4 regions of the Hahella aquimaris genome follow, and region 1 is predicted to be linked to each of the others. Evidence: predicted binding sites of a transcription regulator. Region 1 holds the regulator's gene; each other region holds the start of a gene.

The links. The regulator sigma-54, encoded in region 1, starts transcription at its own class of promoters, with help from an activator protein. The targets are predictions, from matches to a motif close to TGGCACNNNNNTTGCTNT.
Region 2: O5O45_RS22460 (PEP-CTERM sorting domain-containing protein) is a predicted target of sigma-54. The motif match lies at 1,698-1,715, and genes of this name have one in related genera.
Region 3: O5O45_RS03505 (PEP-CTERM sorting domain-containing protein) is a predicted target of sigma-54. The motif match lies at 2,258-2,275, and genes of this name have one in related genera.
Region 4: glnA (glutamate--ammonia ligase) is a predicted target of sigma-54. The motif match lies at 2,501-2,518, and genes of this name have one in related genera.

Annotation. Positions count from the first base shown of each region.
Region 1 covers NZ_CP132203.1:270,911-275,103, reverse strand. The annotation lists gene lptC (LPS export ABC transporter periplasmic protein LptC) at 1-513, shown strand, start outside; gene lptA (lipopolysaccharide transport periplasmic protein LptA) at 497-1,021, shown strand; gene lptB (LPS export ABC transporter ATP-binding protein) at 1,018-1,743, shown strand; gene O5O45_RS01375 (RNA polymerase factor sigma-54) at 1,866-3,362, shown strand; gene hpf (ribosome hibernation-promoting factor, HPF/YfiA family) at 3,478-3,786, shown strand; gene ptsN (PTS IIA-like nitrogen regulatory protein PtsN) at 3,793-4,193, shown strand, end outside.
Region 2 covers NZ_CP132203.1:5,088,863-5,093,055, forward strand. The annotation lists gene O5O45_RS22455 (glutamine synthetase family protein) at 1-824, shown strand, start outside; gene O5O45_RS22460 (PEP-CTERM sorting domain-containing protein) at 917-1,609, opposite strand; gene O5O45_RS22465 (aldehyde dehydrogenase family protein) at 2,001-3,377, shown strand; gene O5O45_RS22470 (alanyl-tRNA editing protein) at 3,688-4,193, shown strand, end outside.
Region 3 covers NZ_CP132203.1:720,402-724,594, forward strand. The annotation lists gene O5O45_RS03490 (hypothetical protein) at 1-205, shown strand, start outside; gene O5O45_RS03495 (lipase family protein) at 305-1,114, shown strand; gene O5O45_RS03500 (GNAT family N-acetyltransferase) at 1,124-1,642, opposite strand; gene O5O45_RS03505 (PEP-CTERM sorting domain-containing protein) at 2,517-3,104, shown strand; gene O5O45_RS03510 (DNRLRE domain-containing protein) at 3,773-4,193, shown strand, end outside.
Region 4 covers NZ_CP132203.1:4,774,617-4,778,809, reverse strand. The annotation lists gene glnL (nitrogen regulation protein NR(II)) at 1-38, opposite strand, end outside; gene O5O45_RS21115 (DUF4124 domain-containing protein) at 290-817, opposite strand; gene glnA (glutamate--ammonia ligase) at 926-2,332, opposite strand; gene typA (translational GTPase TypA) at 2,787-4,193, shown strand, end outside.

The DNA.
Region 1 (4,193 bases):
TATCTAGTCGCCTATCAGGACGAAGCAAGCGCCCCGTTCTTCGAGGAAGAGTCACTCCTGAAAGACGAGCCTGACGCATTTGTCATCAACGCGGTTTACACCACCTACAACAAAGAAGGCGCACTCACCAGCCGCCTGCAAAGCCAACTGGCGAAGCACTACCCCGATACGGACACTGGCGTACTGACGCGCCCCAACCTGGAAATCTTCCAGCAAGGGGAGAAAAGCTGGCATGTAGAGTCTTTGGAGGGCGAACTGCTTATCAAGCAGGACACCTTGAAACTGCGTGGAGATGTAGAGGTAAATGGCGCATCCAACGACGGCGCGCCGATTCTCATGCAAACGCAAGCGCTTGACTACAACAACAAGTCACGCTTTATCAGCACCGATCAACCCGTTAAGATAACTTCAAATATCAATCAGTTAACCGCTGTCGGAATGGAGGCGGACATTGATAAAAAGCTTATTGTATTACTTTCTCAGGTAACCGGCGTTTATGCACAACCCAAGTAAACTATTCACCGTGGCGCTGTTGCTGGGCTTTATTTTCGCCCCGTTAAGCCATGCTTTGGACCTTCTTAACGGCAGCGATGAACCAGTGCGCATCAAAGCCGGTCGCTGGGAGAGAGACGGCCAGAAAGGCATCGACACCTATATTGGCAATGTCGTCATTACCCAAGGCAAATCCAGCATTGAGGCGGACAAAGTCATTTTATACACCGATGACAATGGCATCAGTCGCTTCCAAGCAACCGGCAAGCCTGCTCATTTGGTGCAGTTTGACGAAGAAAAACAAACTGAAACCCACGCTTACGCAGAAAACATGGACTATGACCGCAGCCAGAGTAAAGTCGTTATGCGTAACCATGCGCGCATTCTTCAGGACAACAGCTCAGTGGAAGGCGAAGAAATCATTTATTTCACAGACAAGCGTTTAGTCACGGCAAAGGGAGCCTCATCGGGCAATCAAACCGAGCAGGTTGAAATCATCTATCATCCGCCCAAATCTAATAAACAATGAGCACCCTCACTGCCAGAAATCTGGCCAAGGCCTACAAAAAACGGCCTGTTGTAAAAGATGTGTCCGTTGAAATTCGCAGCGGCGAAATCGTTGGCCTCCTCGGACCTAACGGCGCAGGAAAAACCACCTGCTTTTACATGGTGGTAGGACTGATCCCCAGCGACAAAGGCAGCGTATTCATTGACGAAGCGGAAATCACTGGCCTGCCTATGCACGGGAGAGCGCGCAAGGGCATCGGCTATCTGCCACAGGAAGCATCGGTCTTCAGAAAGCTGTCAGTGGAGGACAATATCTACGCCATCCTTGAGACCAGAGCAGATCTCAGCCGCAAGGAGCGCAAACTAAAAATGGAAGAACTGCTACAGGAGTTTCACATCACCCATATTCGCAAAAGCCTTGGCATGAGCCTCTCAGGGGGCGAACGTCGACGCGTGGAAATCGCTCGCGCGCTGGCCACAGAGCCAAAATTTGTCCTGCTGGATGAACCATTCGCCGGGGTGGACCCTATTTCCGTCAACGATATCAAGCAGATTATTGAGCATCTCAAAAAGCGCGGCATCGGCGTTTTAATTACAGATCATAATGTGCGCGAGACCTTGGATATTTGTGAACGCGCCTATATTGTCAGTGAAGGATTTATTATCGCAAGCGGCGCCCCAAGTGATATCCTTGCCAACCCAAAGGTTAGAGAGGTCTATCTGGGTGACCAGTTCAAACTTTAGTTTAACCGGCGGTCTCCATCCCAGATGGACCTCAAGGCTCAAGAGCTTAGGATTAAAGCACCTAATAACTATGAAAAACTCACAAGATCTGTGCCTGAATCGGTGGTAAGCATCAGATGGTTATGAAAACTTCATTGCAGTTAAAGCTGGGTCAACAGCTGACCATGACCCCGCAACTGCAACAAGCAATAAAACTTTTGCAGCTTTCAACACTGGATTTACAGCAGGAGATTCAACAAGCGCTTGAGTCCAACCCCATGCTGGAAGTGTCTGAAGAGGACGAATCACCCAACCACGTTCAGAACGATACGATCAGCGACATGCTCGCCAACAACTCCAGCAAGGAACGAACGCAGGAGTCGGGCATGGATGAAGGGGGGTTCGCTGAAGAGGACAACTGGTCCGACTCCATTCCGAACGATTTGCCCGTCGATACCGCCTGGGATGATGTCTTCCAAAGCGGATCAAGCAACTACAGCGGCGGCGAGGATGACGAATACGACTTCGAGTCCCGCAACAGCAAAGGCGAAACCCTGCAAGACCACCTTCTCTGGCAACTCAACCTTACCCCCATGTCCGACATTGACCGCATGATCGCCGTAGCGATTATTGATGCAGTCAGTCCTGATGGTTATCTCTCCCTCACTCCCGATGAAATTCATAGCGGTCTGCAAACTGAGGGGGAAGAAGAAATTGAGCTGGACGAAGTATGCGCAGTTTTAAAACGTATCCAGCAATTCGATCCTCCCGGTGTCGCCACCTGCAACCTGCAGGATTGCCTGCTGAGCCAGCTGAATCAACTGCCGAAAGACACCCCTTGGCTAGGTCAAGCCAAGCTGGTGGTCAGCCACTACATCAATCTGCTTGGCAACCGCGACTACGCCCAACTAATGCGTCGCAGCCGCCTGAAAGAAGACGATCTGCGGGAAGTACTAAAGCTGATTCAAAGTTTGAACCCAAGACCGGGCGAAGGCATTCAGGAAAGCAATACCGAATATGTGGTTCCTGACGTTATCGTCAAAAAAAACAATGGCCGGTGGCTGGTGGAGCTGAATCCGGAAATCGCCCCCAAGATCCGCATCAACCCTGGCTATGCGGGCTTGGTGAGACGCGCGGACAACAGCTCAGACAACACTTACTTGCGCGATCAGTTACAGGAAGCGCGCTGGTTTATCAAAAGCTTGCAAAGCCGTAATGAAACTCTGTTGAAAGTCGCTTCACAAATCGTCGAACATCAGCAAGGATTCCTAGAGTACGGCGAAGAGGCGATGAAGCCGCTGGTGCTGCACGATATTGCGGAGGCGGTGGAGATGCATGAGTCAACCATTTCCCGGGTGACCACCCAGAAATATATGCACACTCCTCGCGGCGTATTTGAGCTGAAGTACTTTTTCTCCAGCCATGTCAGCACAGACACGGGTGGCGAGTGTTCTTCGACCGCTATTAGAGCTATTATCAAGAAGTTAGTTGCGGCGGAATCACCGAAGAAACCATTGAGCGACAGCAAAATTGCTGCGCTGCTTGGCGAACAGGGCATCAACGTCGCCCGTCGCACGATCGCAAAGTACCGGGAGGCGCTTTCCATTCCGCCTTCCAATGAACGTAAGCGATTAATTTAAAAGGAGGAATACAGGTATAAGACTTAAATCAAATAGTCACAAACTGGATGTGCTAGTATTTTTCATGGAAGTGCAAAATTCATAATGCACCGTATATTGGCATTAGGAGCAAAGTATGCAAATGAACATCACCGGACATCAAGTCGAGTTAACTGAAGCACTGAAAGATTACGTTAACAACAAGTTCGACAAGCTCGAACGACACTTCGACAGTATCAGTAATGTCCAAGTTACGCTCTCCATTCAAAAACAGCGTCAGATTGCAGAAGCAACCATGCACATAAGCGGCGCTGACCTGCATGCCAATGCTGAACACGAAGATATGTACGCGTCAATTGACGCACTGGTGGACAAATTAGATCGCCAGATCCTCAAACACAAAGAGAAGCACGTTGATCGGATGCACGGCGCATCCGCCAGATAACAGAACATGGCCCAAACCACACTAACTATTGAGTCAATTATCTCGCCCGCCCTCACACGCTGTGGGGTGTCGGGCTCGAGTAAGAAGCGCGTTCTCGAATATATCGCCAATCTGATTGCGCAACATTTTCCATTTTTGGACGAGAACGCCATTTTTACCAACCTGATCTGCCGTGAAAGACTCGGCAGCACTGGTATCGGCCAGGGCATCGCAATACCCCACTGCCGCCTGGAAAACTGCGACCGCATCATAGGGGCCTTGATTACACTCAAGGACAAGATCCCTTTTGACGCCATAGACAACGAACCCGTAGACCTGCTGTTCGTTCTGATCGTGCCTCAGGAGGCCACCAGCGAACACTTGGACCTACTGAGCCAACTGGCCCAGAAATTCAATGACCGTCGCTT
Region 2 (4,193 bases), 2.3 Mb from region 1:
ATACCTATTTGAATCTTTTACAGTTGGCGGATGATATGGACTTTCCTCTTGAAGGCCTCCATGAGGAAACCGGTCCCGGAGTTCTTGAGGCGGCGATTACCCACGATGAAGCAATTAACGCAGCCGATAAAGCCGCACTGTTTAAAACGTTCACAAAAGTTGCGCTGCAAAAGCAAGGCAAGATGGCCACCTTCATGGCCAAGTGGTCGAAAGATTATCCCGGACAGAGCGGCCACATACATTTATCGTTAAAAGACAACAAAGGGCTAAACCTTTTTTATGATGGAGAAAAAGAAGCCAAAATGAGCGCCACAATGCGCCATTTCATCGCAGGCCAACAAAAGCTTATGCCAGAACTCATGGCGATGATTGCTCCCACGATTAATTCTTATCGACGACTCATTCCCGGGTTCTGGGCTCCTACAGAAGCCAGCGTTGGCATCGATAACAGAACCTGCGCTATCCGAGTTATTCCCGGAGACATACAATCTCAACGATTGGAGTATCGAATTGGCGCCGCCGACGCCAACCCCTATGTCATCCTCGCGGCGGTCATCGCATCGGGACTGTGGGGAATGGAAAACAAACTCGAACCGGAATGCATGGTGGACGGCAACGCCTATGATCAGACATTTCCTGAGCATTTGCAGCTTCCGTCGACTTTATGGGACGCGGCGCAACGCCTGAAAAACTGCCAGATGGCCAGAGACTTTTTTGGTTCCCCTTTTGTCGAGCACTTTGCAGCGACTCGCGAGTGGGAGGAGCGGGAATACAGGAAATATATTTCAATGTGGGAGCTGGAGCGCTACTTCGAGATAATCTGAGTATGAGCGTCAGCTAGAAGAGGAAAAGCGATACCTGGACCGGAGAAAAAACTCCCGCCGATCCAGGATCATCAAAGCTAGCTGCGATTATATTATTTAGCGCGCTTTCTAGCTACGAGACCAATCAGGCCCAGACCCAACAGTGCGAAAGTAGTGGGTTCAGGTACAGAGTGAACAGAGATTTTCCACTCTTCAGTTTCACCTTGGTAATAATGACCGGTTGGAGTCATACGATCTTCATAGCTACCAGTGTATTCAGTTTTCCACTGATCATTCCAAGTACCGCCGTACATGTTGGTGATTGAGTGGCTGCAAGTCACGATAGAGCGCAACCAGAAATCGCCCACGTCAGCGTTGGTCAGCGTGTATTCGCTTGAGAAGAAAGAAAAGTCTGGGTTAGTAGGCGCCTGCCACATTCCCAACACTGGCTCAAAGTCAGTCAGTTTGTGTTCGCCGTATGCAATTTCGTCGCTAGCGTCGAATACGCCATTTTGGTCCCAGTCAATCCAGGCTTTCATCAGGTCAGCGTAGTGTGTACCCACATTCTTCTTGTGTACGCTGAATTTGAATTGAACGGTTTGACCGACAGTCAGGTCGTTACGACCCCAGCTTGCGCCGCCGTCAGTAGTCCAGGAAACGCCGTAGGAGTCGCCATTAGGCGCGTCCGCCAGTTCTTGCCACGCAGTTGTGTCGTGAGTAGTAGTGCCGTAAGAAGCTGGAATAGCATATGCGCTGGCCGCGCCCAGCATTAATGGAAGGCTTGCTAGAAATGCGAGTTTCTTCATGATGTCCTCTGAAAAATGTCGGTTAAATTGATTTAGCGTAAATGCTAGTTTTTATAGTGAAGAGTCGTGCCCTTATTGCTCCCGTTACATAGCAACCAGCATGCCAACATTTAGACCTTTGATTTATAAGGACAATGCTTTTTTGTCTTATTAGATATGTAAAAATAATGGACTATTCAACGAAATTAGTGCATGCCGCACCAATAATCTAACGCAAACCAAAACCGGGAGATCACTCCCCTTCCTTCTACCCACACAGAGACGTCCCAAATGCAATAGGAAACGTTCCACAAGATTTGTAAAACCACGCGACAACCCCCAGGAATTTGCAATAATTAAAGCTGAGCAGAGGGAATTTTATTGCGACGACAAGTATAGGGAAGCAGCTATCATGAGAATCATTTCACCCATTGACGGATCACTAGTGGCGGAAAGGGAACCAGCCACAGACTTTCAAATCCACGCAGCACTCGAACGCGCACTCACCGCCCAAAGAATCTGGCGTACAGTCTCCATCACAGAGCGCGCACGCTATTGCCGTCTCGCCATTGCCGCGCTAGCGACGCAAACGCGGGAGATTGCTCCGGAGATTACCCTATTGATGGGCCGTCCAGTGCGCGAGACGCCCCAAGAAATCAAAGAGACGGAAGTGTGTGCCGAACACATGATTGATATCGCCGAAAGATATCTTGAAGACATCATAACGCAACCAAAAACCGGCATTCGCCGTTTTATGAGGCGCGAACCTCTAGGCATAGCCTTGTGTATCGCGCCATGGAGTCATCCTTACCTTACCGCAGCCAGCGCTATTATTCCTGCACTCATGGCGGGCAACTGCGTTATTCTCAAACATTCCATGCAGACGCTATTGTGTGCGGAGCGGTTCTCTCACATATTCTTTGAGGCCGGGCTCCCAGACGGCGTATTTCAGCATTTACACGTCAACGACGCAGATACATTACGCTTGATCAGCGACCAACGAATAGGCCATGTTTCCTTTACCGGGCCCAGTGCGAAAGGCGTCGCTATTGAGCGCGCCGCCGCTGGAACTTTCAGAAGGCTAACTCTTGATTTAGGCGGCAACAATCCTGCTTATGTTTTCTCCGACGCGCCATTGCATTCAAGCGCCGCCAGTATTGCCCAAGGCGCTTTGTTCAATTGCGGACAATCCAATCGCGCCATCGAACGCGTATATGTTCACGAAGATATCTATGACGACTTCTTAGACGCCTTGGTTGCGGACGTTAAACACTACAAATTGGCCAATCCCATGGAACCCTCCACCACATTAGGGCCGATGGTAAGCCCGCAACAGGCCATGGCGGTCAAAACACAACTGAACGCAGCTATCGCACAGGGCGCAACGCCTTGCATTGAGCAAGCTCATTGCTCTGACTCATGCCTGGGTCCAGCCTATCTGCCACCACAGGTGCTAACGAACGTCGATCATTCCATGGCATTGATGACAAGTGAGACCTTCGGCCCGATTATAGGCGTCATGAAGGTGAAGGATGACGCTGAAGCCATCCACTATATGAACGACAGTCTTTACGGTCTAAGGGCCTCTCTGTGGACCCAGGACGCTGCCCGCGCCCAGGCAATAGGCGAGAGACTACAGACTGGCGCAGTGCTGATGAACCAAAGCACTCATATTGACCCTACTCTGGCTTGGGGAGGCGTTAAACAATCTGGATGCGGCGCGCAGCTATCGGAACTAGCCTATGCGCAACTCACCCAAGCAAAAACTTACTATCTGCGTATAGCTTAGCCAGATACATGACATCCTTTCGTTTCAGGGATGATCAGATTATAAAATCAAGCGGCGGCTGAGCCGTCGCGACTTTGCACTGTCGCAAACTATGCAAAGAAGTACTCTGAGTTGGCTGCCTTTTATCAAGGAAATAACGCCCAGGAATCTGGTTACGCCAGCATCTCCCCACTACAGCTTTGGCGCAATATCCTGGAGCGGGTCAAAAGCGGGAATCAGGCTGGTCATTGATCTCCTCCCCTCTTGCAAACGCTGCAATGGTTGGCGAAGATTCCGCGTATCTGTTTAAAGGACTTTTTCAGGCAGAAGTATGACAAGAAAAATATTCTGGGAAGACCCCTACCTCACGACTCTCAGCACCTACGTCACTAGCGTACAAGACGCCGTGATAACGGTCGAGGAAACTATCTTTTATGCGCTCTCCGGCGGACAGGAAAGCGACCATGGGACCATTGGCGGCTTCAGAGTGATTAGCGCGCGCAAGGAAGAGCAGGAAATTTTTTACGAGCTGCCGGACGATCATGCGCTTCAGGTCGGCGATCCAGTGGAAATCACCATTGATTGGGAGAGACGATATCGCCTGATGCGACTGCATTTTGCCGCAGAACTGGTGCTCGAACTCTTCTATCGCAAGCTGAACGGCGTTGATAAAGTCGGCGCGCATATCGCCGAGGAAAAGGCGCGTATCGATTTCTCCTGGCCTCAAAGCATTTCCCCACTGTTGCCGGATATTGACGCCGACGCGCAACGTCTCATCGACGAAAACCGCGACATCATCAGCGATTTCAGTGACGAAGATGCAGAAAGACGCTATTG
Region 3 (4,193 bases), 450 kb from region 1:
CCGTCTCACACGTCGGGATATTTTTCTGACTATCGGTTTCCTGGGACTCTGTCACAGCCTGATTGAAGACACGCTGGTGATCATGTTGCTCGGTGCGGATATGTCCGCGATTTTGTGGGGGCGCTTGTTATTCGCATTGGTCGTGATCGGCGTTTTGGCGAGGCTGCCAGCGCTAAATCGACGTCTGCGGGAAGCGGCGGCGTAATCTGTCTGCACGGCGTGCGTCATATTCTGGTCTATGCTCAATCAATAGCCGGCTCGACACACGCCGGCTTTTGTTTCCAAGGAGCACAGGAGAATACGAATGAGCGCCATCCCCATGTATTTCCCTCCCGCGCCTTTCCATATGGAAGACGCGCGAATTTGCGCCACCCTGGTGAATACCGCCTACGACATGTACGACCAATGGGTGGATCAGAAAAAGCCCCATAAAGATCATTTCAAGTGGACCCCGAAAGGGCCGGCGATGAATTATAGCCAGCCCATTTGGGGGGCCGAAACCATGCTGTGGATTTTCAAAACCTCGGAGCCTTTCGCCTTTGTCTCCTGGACGGATGCGGGAGATGTCTATCTGATGTTTCGCGGCACGGAGTCTCTGGACGACTGGATTGACGATGCAGAAGCCGGACAGAGTCCTTATCCGCAGGTGTTTGGCTATGGCAAAGCCCATGACGGCTTTCTCAAGCTCTACGGCACGATGAATCAGGCTATTCTGGAGGTGTTACAGCAAGTAAATAATCCCAAGAGCCTTTTGATTGGAGGGCATAGCCTCGGCTCATCTCTCTCGACACTGGCGACGCCGGATATTATCAATCACTCTGGCTATAAGCCCGGCGTCGTGAATGTCCGGCATTACAATCTTGCCAGCCCGCGCGTGGGCGATCCTGAGTTTGTAAATGCTTACAACCAATGCGGCGTGCCCACTTATCGCATCGTTAATACCACGGACTTAGTGCCAGAAGTGCCTCCAGGCGTATTGGATCGAGATCTCTACGAGCATGTCGGCATCCCTGTCGATTTCACCGCACAATACGGATCGCTGGCGGGTAATCATAGCGCCTCAGATTGCTACAGTTACGCGCTGAACCACCCCGACAAACCGCAGTCAGACTAACTAACGAAATTAGTCATATAACTCATAAAAGCGGGCGGCGCTGATGGCGAAGGTTAACAGCCCGTCCGCTTCATAAAGTCGGTGGTGGTGAGTTGGCGTCATGCCGATTTTCTGCAGTATGGCGACCGAGGCCAGGTTATCCTCTTTCGCAACGCCAAAAACCTGATCGAACTCCTCCCGCCCCAGCGCATACTCAATACAGGCGATCGCAGCCTCCTTGGCGAACCCTTGCCCTGCATGGGCGCGTGCGACGCCGTAACGTAAATCGAAGCAACCGGGGCAGGAGCTCTCTTCGACTCCCACATAACCCACATACTCCGTACTGGACTTGCAAATGATCATGAAAGAGCCAAATCCACGCTGCCAATGCTCCACCCGGTTGCGTACGTAGCCTGCAATCTGCTCTGGAGAATAAGGACCTTCGTTAGGCAGAAAACGAGTCGATACAGGGCAGGCAAGGAAGTCTTTGAAGAACGGCAAGTCCGTGGATTCAATCGGGCGCAGAATTAATCTCGAAGTCTCAATCATCGTTACAGCGGGCGTCTCTTCTTAAAAAGGTCGCTATTAAAGGCGATTTTGCGAAAAAAGGGAATTAAATCAATGGCCTTTTAATGGAGGTGAGATTTATGTGCTGGTGTTGCTTGATGTGAGTCGTCAGGTGGGAGCAGAGGCTTAACATGCGCTATTGCAATTTCAGTTTGACGATGAGCGAAGTTTTATAGGGAGGTTGGTCCTATGGCAGGAGCGTAAATAGGGTGTTGTTGGGATGTTATATTGGGCGTTATCTTTATAATTAGTAGTTATAAGTTTTCTGGTTAACTATAATCCGCCTCGAACAGATTAGGGTTTTGCATTCCTAATTGGAGTTTTGACGGTATTTGTAATTGTTTATCGCTTTAGACGAAAAAGGATGTGTTTATATCTTTTTATCCTTATTTTTAAGGAGAGGCGCAGGCATTTTCAGGTTAACGCTTTGTTAAATATATTTATCTTGCGGCCCCTGTGAGCCAAGCCTTTCTGAGTGTGATGTAGTCCAGATCAAGCGAAGGTTTTATGCCTTCGGGAAATATCTACATAACTCTCTGTAGCTTTTAATTAGCATTGGATACTCCGAAGTTCCTAGTCCGAAAATACATGCTTAGATTGCACTTTATATGCAATTTAACTCGTTGACAGGAAACAGGTATTCGTTTGAAATAGCAATCCTGACAGCAAAGTTGTAATTTACGGGTATTGCTGAAAATTGGACAGAATGGCGCTATTTTTTCCGATTGTATTTGCAGTTAGTCGGTGAAAATGCCGGTTGAAAGGAGATCCGGTTGCTCGATATGGACGCCTTAACGCTGTCGTTATTTTAGCCAAGTGCGCTTTTTATAAAAACACAACACGGATGACAGATACTATGAAATCTGCTCTTTTGACATTATTCTCAGTAATATCGTTGAACGCTTCGGCGTCCTACGTTGATATCAAGAACCATTGGGGTATGCCCTGGCCGGAATCGACCAGTGTTACTTTGGACTACGATATAGTCATTGATGACTTACCTGATGACAAAAACGTCTTTATTTATGAAACGGCTTTCAATTTTGACTATTTGTCTAGGGATGGAACATGGAAAAGTCTGCTGGATGACCCGTATCCGCTGCAGTTTCCTAGCCCTTGGGATAGCTTGAAAGAAAACGGTGTTTACCATTACTCCTTCGAAATCAGAGATCTGTTAACAGATTATCTGGATAGCACGGATGGATTGGGGATGATTAGGGTAACATCTGTCTTTTCAGAGATGTTGTTCCACGACGATAGTTGTGCGCCTATGCCTGAACCCGGCAGCGATAAGCCTGAATGTACGCCGGATCAGTATAAAGAAGCAAAATTGTACGGAGACAAAGGCTATTATATTTTCGTTGATGAGCCTTCTCTGGTTGGTCTATTAGGTTTAGGCCTTGTGTCAATGGTGGCAGTGCGCCGTAAGAAAGAAAAGGCTTAGTTCTCTGTCAGAGTGGGGCGCACATAGCCCCACTCTCAAGCCTTTTAAGTTTCAGTCTCGTCTCAACAGCGGCTATTCGTCGTTCCTTTTTTCTATCTGTCTCTCCTCCTGTTTATCTCTCCTTAAATAAAAATTACCCCATGCTTGTATTGGTTGGTTGTTTTTTGTTCTACACTTCATGGTAAGGGACCGGAACCGAGTAAAGCGTAATTGGATGGCTTAGTTGTCGAAAACGCAGGCAGTAATCCGGGAGACAGTATGCTCACAATTGCTATGATTCTGTTTTTGTTGTTGTTTTTAGGGGTCTATGCACTAATCCGAAGATCTCCAGAAAGATGTGAAGGGTGTGGGAAGGAGTCCTTAACAAAGCCATGTGGAAGCTTTGATCTATGCGAGCAATGCGAGCAAAAATGGGATGTTGCTCGAATGGCTGTCAGCTACACCGTTGCTCCTGTCTCTAGATCAGTAAAAAAGAGAAAAAGTCACATCTAGGTCCATTTGATTGATATCTGGGTTTTTCTACATATATCTCATGAAAGCCGCGATTACCTCCTTGTCCTTTTCTCATCAGTGCCTATTGGATACAAAACAACGCCGTAACTGAACTGATTGTCACGCCATTGTATAAATAATGGTCACTTTATCTGATCATTATTCGGGAGTGGCGCATGGCGGGTGATTTAAACCAGAAGGTTTGGTGGGAAAGACGCAAGTTGACGGCGGGCGTTAAGATGGCGTTAGCGCTTGGCGCTGCACCTGCTGTAGCGCAAGCGGGTGTGGTGGTGCTTGAGCCGGTTGCGGATACGGTCTTGCAGGAACAGCTAGCTGATTCCAGCCAGGGCGGCAGTCCCTATCTTTCTTTATCTCCAGAAGCCAATGTTCAGCGTGCGCTGGTTAAATTTGACCTCTCTTCTTTGGCGGATTACGCCGGTAGCATCACTTCGGTCAAGCTGGCTTTGAATGTCGACTTTAACGGCAATGATTGGGCTGGAGGCGGTTCGTTGATCGATCTGCATCGTGCGCAGGAGGATTGGAGCGAGAGTGAGGCGACGTGGCGTTGCGCCAGCGCTTTGGTTTGCGGTTGGGACG
Region 4 (4,193 bases), 2.7 Mb from region 1:
TTTTCGAGTAAGCGAGTCTGAAAAACGATGGGTAGCATAAAGTTGACCTATTTTTGCATTGTGAATGCAATATCCAAACCAGAACTGCGGTAAAGCGGTGCGAATTACCGGGTTCTCTGCACAGGCGTGGGGCGGATAGCCCAAATGTGAGCTATGCCCCTAGGAAGCGCTCCAGAAGCGGGCTTTGGCGCAACGTAAGTCTGCGGCGATGTGCGTGATCATGGCGCGTCATGCACAAAGTGGATGCGCTAGTTTTTAATTATGCGCTATTTTGGTGCGTTATGTTGGGCTAGTTTTTTATGCTGGGGCGATGAATGGTGAACTGCACTGGCGCTGCGCTCTGGACAACGCCTGAATTATCAATCACATCAAGAGAAACGGAGTGTGTGCCCCGGTTAACGCCTTTCAGCTCAAGGAAGTTATCCTTGGTTGTTCCAACCGGGCTTCCGTCCAGCGAGACGCGGTAGCTGTGATTGGGGTACAGAGTTGGATCCGATGTGAATAATACGGTCAGATCGCCGTTACCGGAGTGAAAAGCGGAGTCATTGGTGGGGAAGGTTATATTCAGCGTTGCATAGTAGCTTGAAGGCGCAGGCTCCGGCTCATCATTGCTGCGAGGCGGTATATCCGTCATTTTTGGCATGGTTATCGTTGCGGTTGGGCCAACTTCGACTTTCTCGGCGCCCTCTCTCTCCTGGTCGGAATATTCCACATTGCCTTGTGCGTCGACCCAGCGATAAATTTCTGCGCAGGCCAGACCTGAATAAGAAGAAAAAAGCGCAGAAGAAAGAAGAATATAAGCGAACCGAGATTTCATAACTTCAACCCAATTGACCAGTTACTTGAACTGTAGCAGAAGCGGAACCAAAAAAAACCCCGCAGATTGCGGGGTTTTCAAGTCCGTCGTAGTTAACTTCGCAGCGGATTATACAGAGTAGTACATCTCGAATTCGACTGGGTGAGTGGTCATGTCCAGACGCTCTACTTCTTTGCGCTTCAACTCGATGTAAGCTTCGATCATGTCTTTGGTGAACACGTCGCCTTTGGTCAGGAACTCATGGTCCTTCTCCAGATAATCCAGAGCTTGTGACAGAGAGCTACATACTGTTGGGATGTTCATGGCTTCTTCTTTCGGCAGATCGTACAGATCCTTATCCATAGCGTCGCCAGGGTGGATCTTGTTCTGAATACCGTCCAGACCAGCCATCAACATGGCGGCGAACGCCAAGTAAGGGTTGGCGGAAGGATCTGGGAAGCGGACTTCAATCCGACGCGCTTTCGGGTTGGTGACGAAAGGAATACGGATGGAAGCGGAACGGTTGCGAGCGGAGTAAGCGAGCATAACCGGCGCTTCAAAGCCTGGCACCAAACGCTTATACGCGTTAGTGGAAGGGTTTGTGAAAGCGTTCAATACGCGAGCGTGCTTGATGATGCCGCCAATGTAGTACAGGGCGATGTCGCTCAGACCAGCATAGCCGTCGCCAGAGAAAATGTTCTTGCCGTCTTTGGACAGCGATTGGTGGCAGTGCATGCCTGAACCGTTGTCGCCAACAAGAGGCTTGGGCATGAAGGTCGCAGTCTTGCCGTAAGCATGCGCTACGTTGTGTACGCAGTACTTCAGAATTTGCACTTCGTCTGCTTTGCGCGCCAGGGTGTTGGCGCCAACGCCGATTTCACACTGACCTGCGGTGCCTACTTCGTGGTGGTGTACTTCGATGGTCAAACCCATGGATTCCATCGCTGCGCACATCGCGCCACGTAGATCATGCAGGGAGTCAACGGGAGGTACGGGGAAGTAACCGCCTTTTACGCCAGGACGGTGACCTACGTTGTTCCTTTCAAAGTCGTCGCCAGATACCCAGGCCGCTTCTTCGGAATAGATTTCGTACATGGCTCCGTTGATGTCGGACTTCCATTTTACGCTGTCGAAAATGAAGAATTCAGGCTCTGGTCCAAACAATACAGTGTCCGCGATGCCTGTGGACTTCAGGTACTCCTCTGCGCGCTGGGCGATAGAGCGAGGATCGCGATTGTAACCCTGCATGGTGGCGGGTTCGATGATGTTGCAAGTCAGGTTCAGAGTGGTCTCTTCAGTGAACGGATCGATGACGGCGGTTTCATCGTCCGCCAGCAGGATCATGTCTGACTCGTTGATGCCTTTCCAACCAGCGATGGAGGAACCGTCAAACATTTTGCCTTCTTGAAAGAATTCCGGAGAGATTTCGCTAGCAGGGATAGTCACGTGCTGCTCTTTACCCTTAGTGTCGGTAAAGCGCATATCAACCCATTTAACTTCGTGCTCTTTAATAAGATTCAGAGTTTTCTCTGACATTCCAGTTACTCCGTAAGATTTTATTTATGTTGAGGTGAAACCGAAACACTGCAGTAGTGTATCCTCGCCACCATGAAACAGACCCGTGGAGGGGAGAGCGTTCCGGGAAGTCTAACGAGCGCAAAAATACTATCACGCCTCATGGTCAGTTGCTTCTGGTTTTCCTGATTAGCAAATTATTTGCCAAGAGATTTTTTGATCATAACTCCTTGTTTTTAAAAGACGCCATGAACTGTGAGCGTGACGACTTCTCTAACCTTTCAATAGGTTTGCACTATCATGGTGCGAATTTTGGGGCGGCTGTGCGCTTTTGGGGCGCCGTGCACCATTTTGGTATCAGGCTAAGAATAGATAAATTTTCGGGAGGGTGTATAAAGATGTATAAAAAAGATTCAGGCGTCAGCTATAATGTCGCGCCCTCAGCCCATGACTGTTTATTTTGCAGGTGTTTTTTGTGATCGAGAAATTAAGAAATATTGCTATTATTGCCCACGTTGACCACGGTAAAACCACTCTGGTCGACAAACTCCTTCAGCAGTCGGGCACCTTAGGCCGCAAGGACATGGACGCTGAACGCGTTATGGATTCCAATGACCAGGAACGAGAGCGCGGCATTACTATATTGGCGAAAAATACCGCCATCAAGTGGAATGATTACCGAATTAATATCGTAGATACTCCTGGACACGCCGACTTTGGCGGCGAAGTTGAACGTGTTCTGTCTATGGTTGACTCTGTTCTCCTGCTCGTCGATGCAGTTGACGGTCCTATGCCGCAAACTCGCTTCGTGACTCAAAAAGCGTTTGCTCGTGGGCTGAAGCCTATCGTTGTTGTCAATAAAGTGGATCGTCCTGGCGCTCGTCCTGATTGGGTCGTCGGTGAAGTGATGGATCTTTTTGACCGCCTAGGCGCTACAGAAGAGCAGCTAGACTTCCCTGTTATTTATGCTTCAGCGTTGAACGGCATTGCGGGACTTGAGCCGGATGCATTGCAACAAGACATGACGCCTCTGTTTGAAATGGTGGTTGAAAAGGTTCCCGCTCCTTCTGTCGATGTTAATGGCCCCTTCCAGATGCAGATCAGCGCCCTCGATTACAACAGCTATGTTGGCGTTATCGGAATTGGTCGCGTTTCGCGCGGTAAAGTAAAAACTAATACGCCTGTTGTTGTGGTTGATCGCGATGGCGGCAAGCGTAATGGGCGCGTATTAACCGTAATGGGCTATCACGGCCTGCAGCGCGTGGACGTGCCTGAGGCGGAAGCCGGGGACATTATCTGTGTTACTGGTTTGGATGAGTTGAATATCTCCGATACGCTATGTAGCCCGGAACGTCCGGAAGCACTTCCCGCGTTGATCGTAGATGAGCCGACCGTCAGCATGACATTCCAGGTCAATGACTCGCCATTCGCTGGTAAAGAAGGTAAGTACGTTACCAGTAGAAATATCAAGGAAAGATTGGAGAAAGAGCTGCTGTACAACGTAGCGTTGCGTGTAGAGCAAGGCGACTCTCCTGACAAATTCATTGTATCTGGTCGCGGTGAGTTGCATTTATCCGTTTTGATCGAGACCATGCGTCGTGAAGGGTTTGAATTAGGCGTTTCCCGTCCAGAAGTTATCGTAAAAGAGATTGATGGACAGAAGGTCGAGCCCTACGAGCAGGTTATTATCGACGTGGAGGATGAGCACCAGGGATCGATCATGGAGGTGATGGGGCTGCGTCGCGGTGAGTTGGTCAACATGATCCCGGACGGCAAAGGACGTACTCGTTTAGAGTTTATTGTGCCTTCTCGCGGCTTGATTGGTTTCCGCTCTCAGTTTCTTACCATGACTTCAGGTACAGGCATTCTGACCCATATCTTT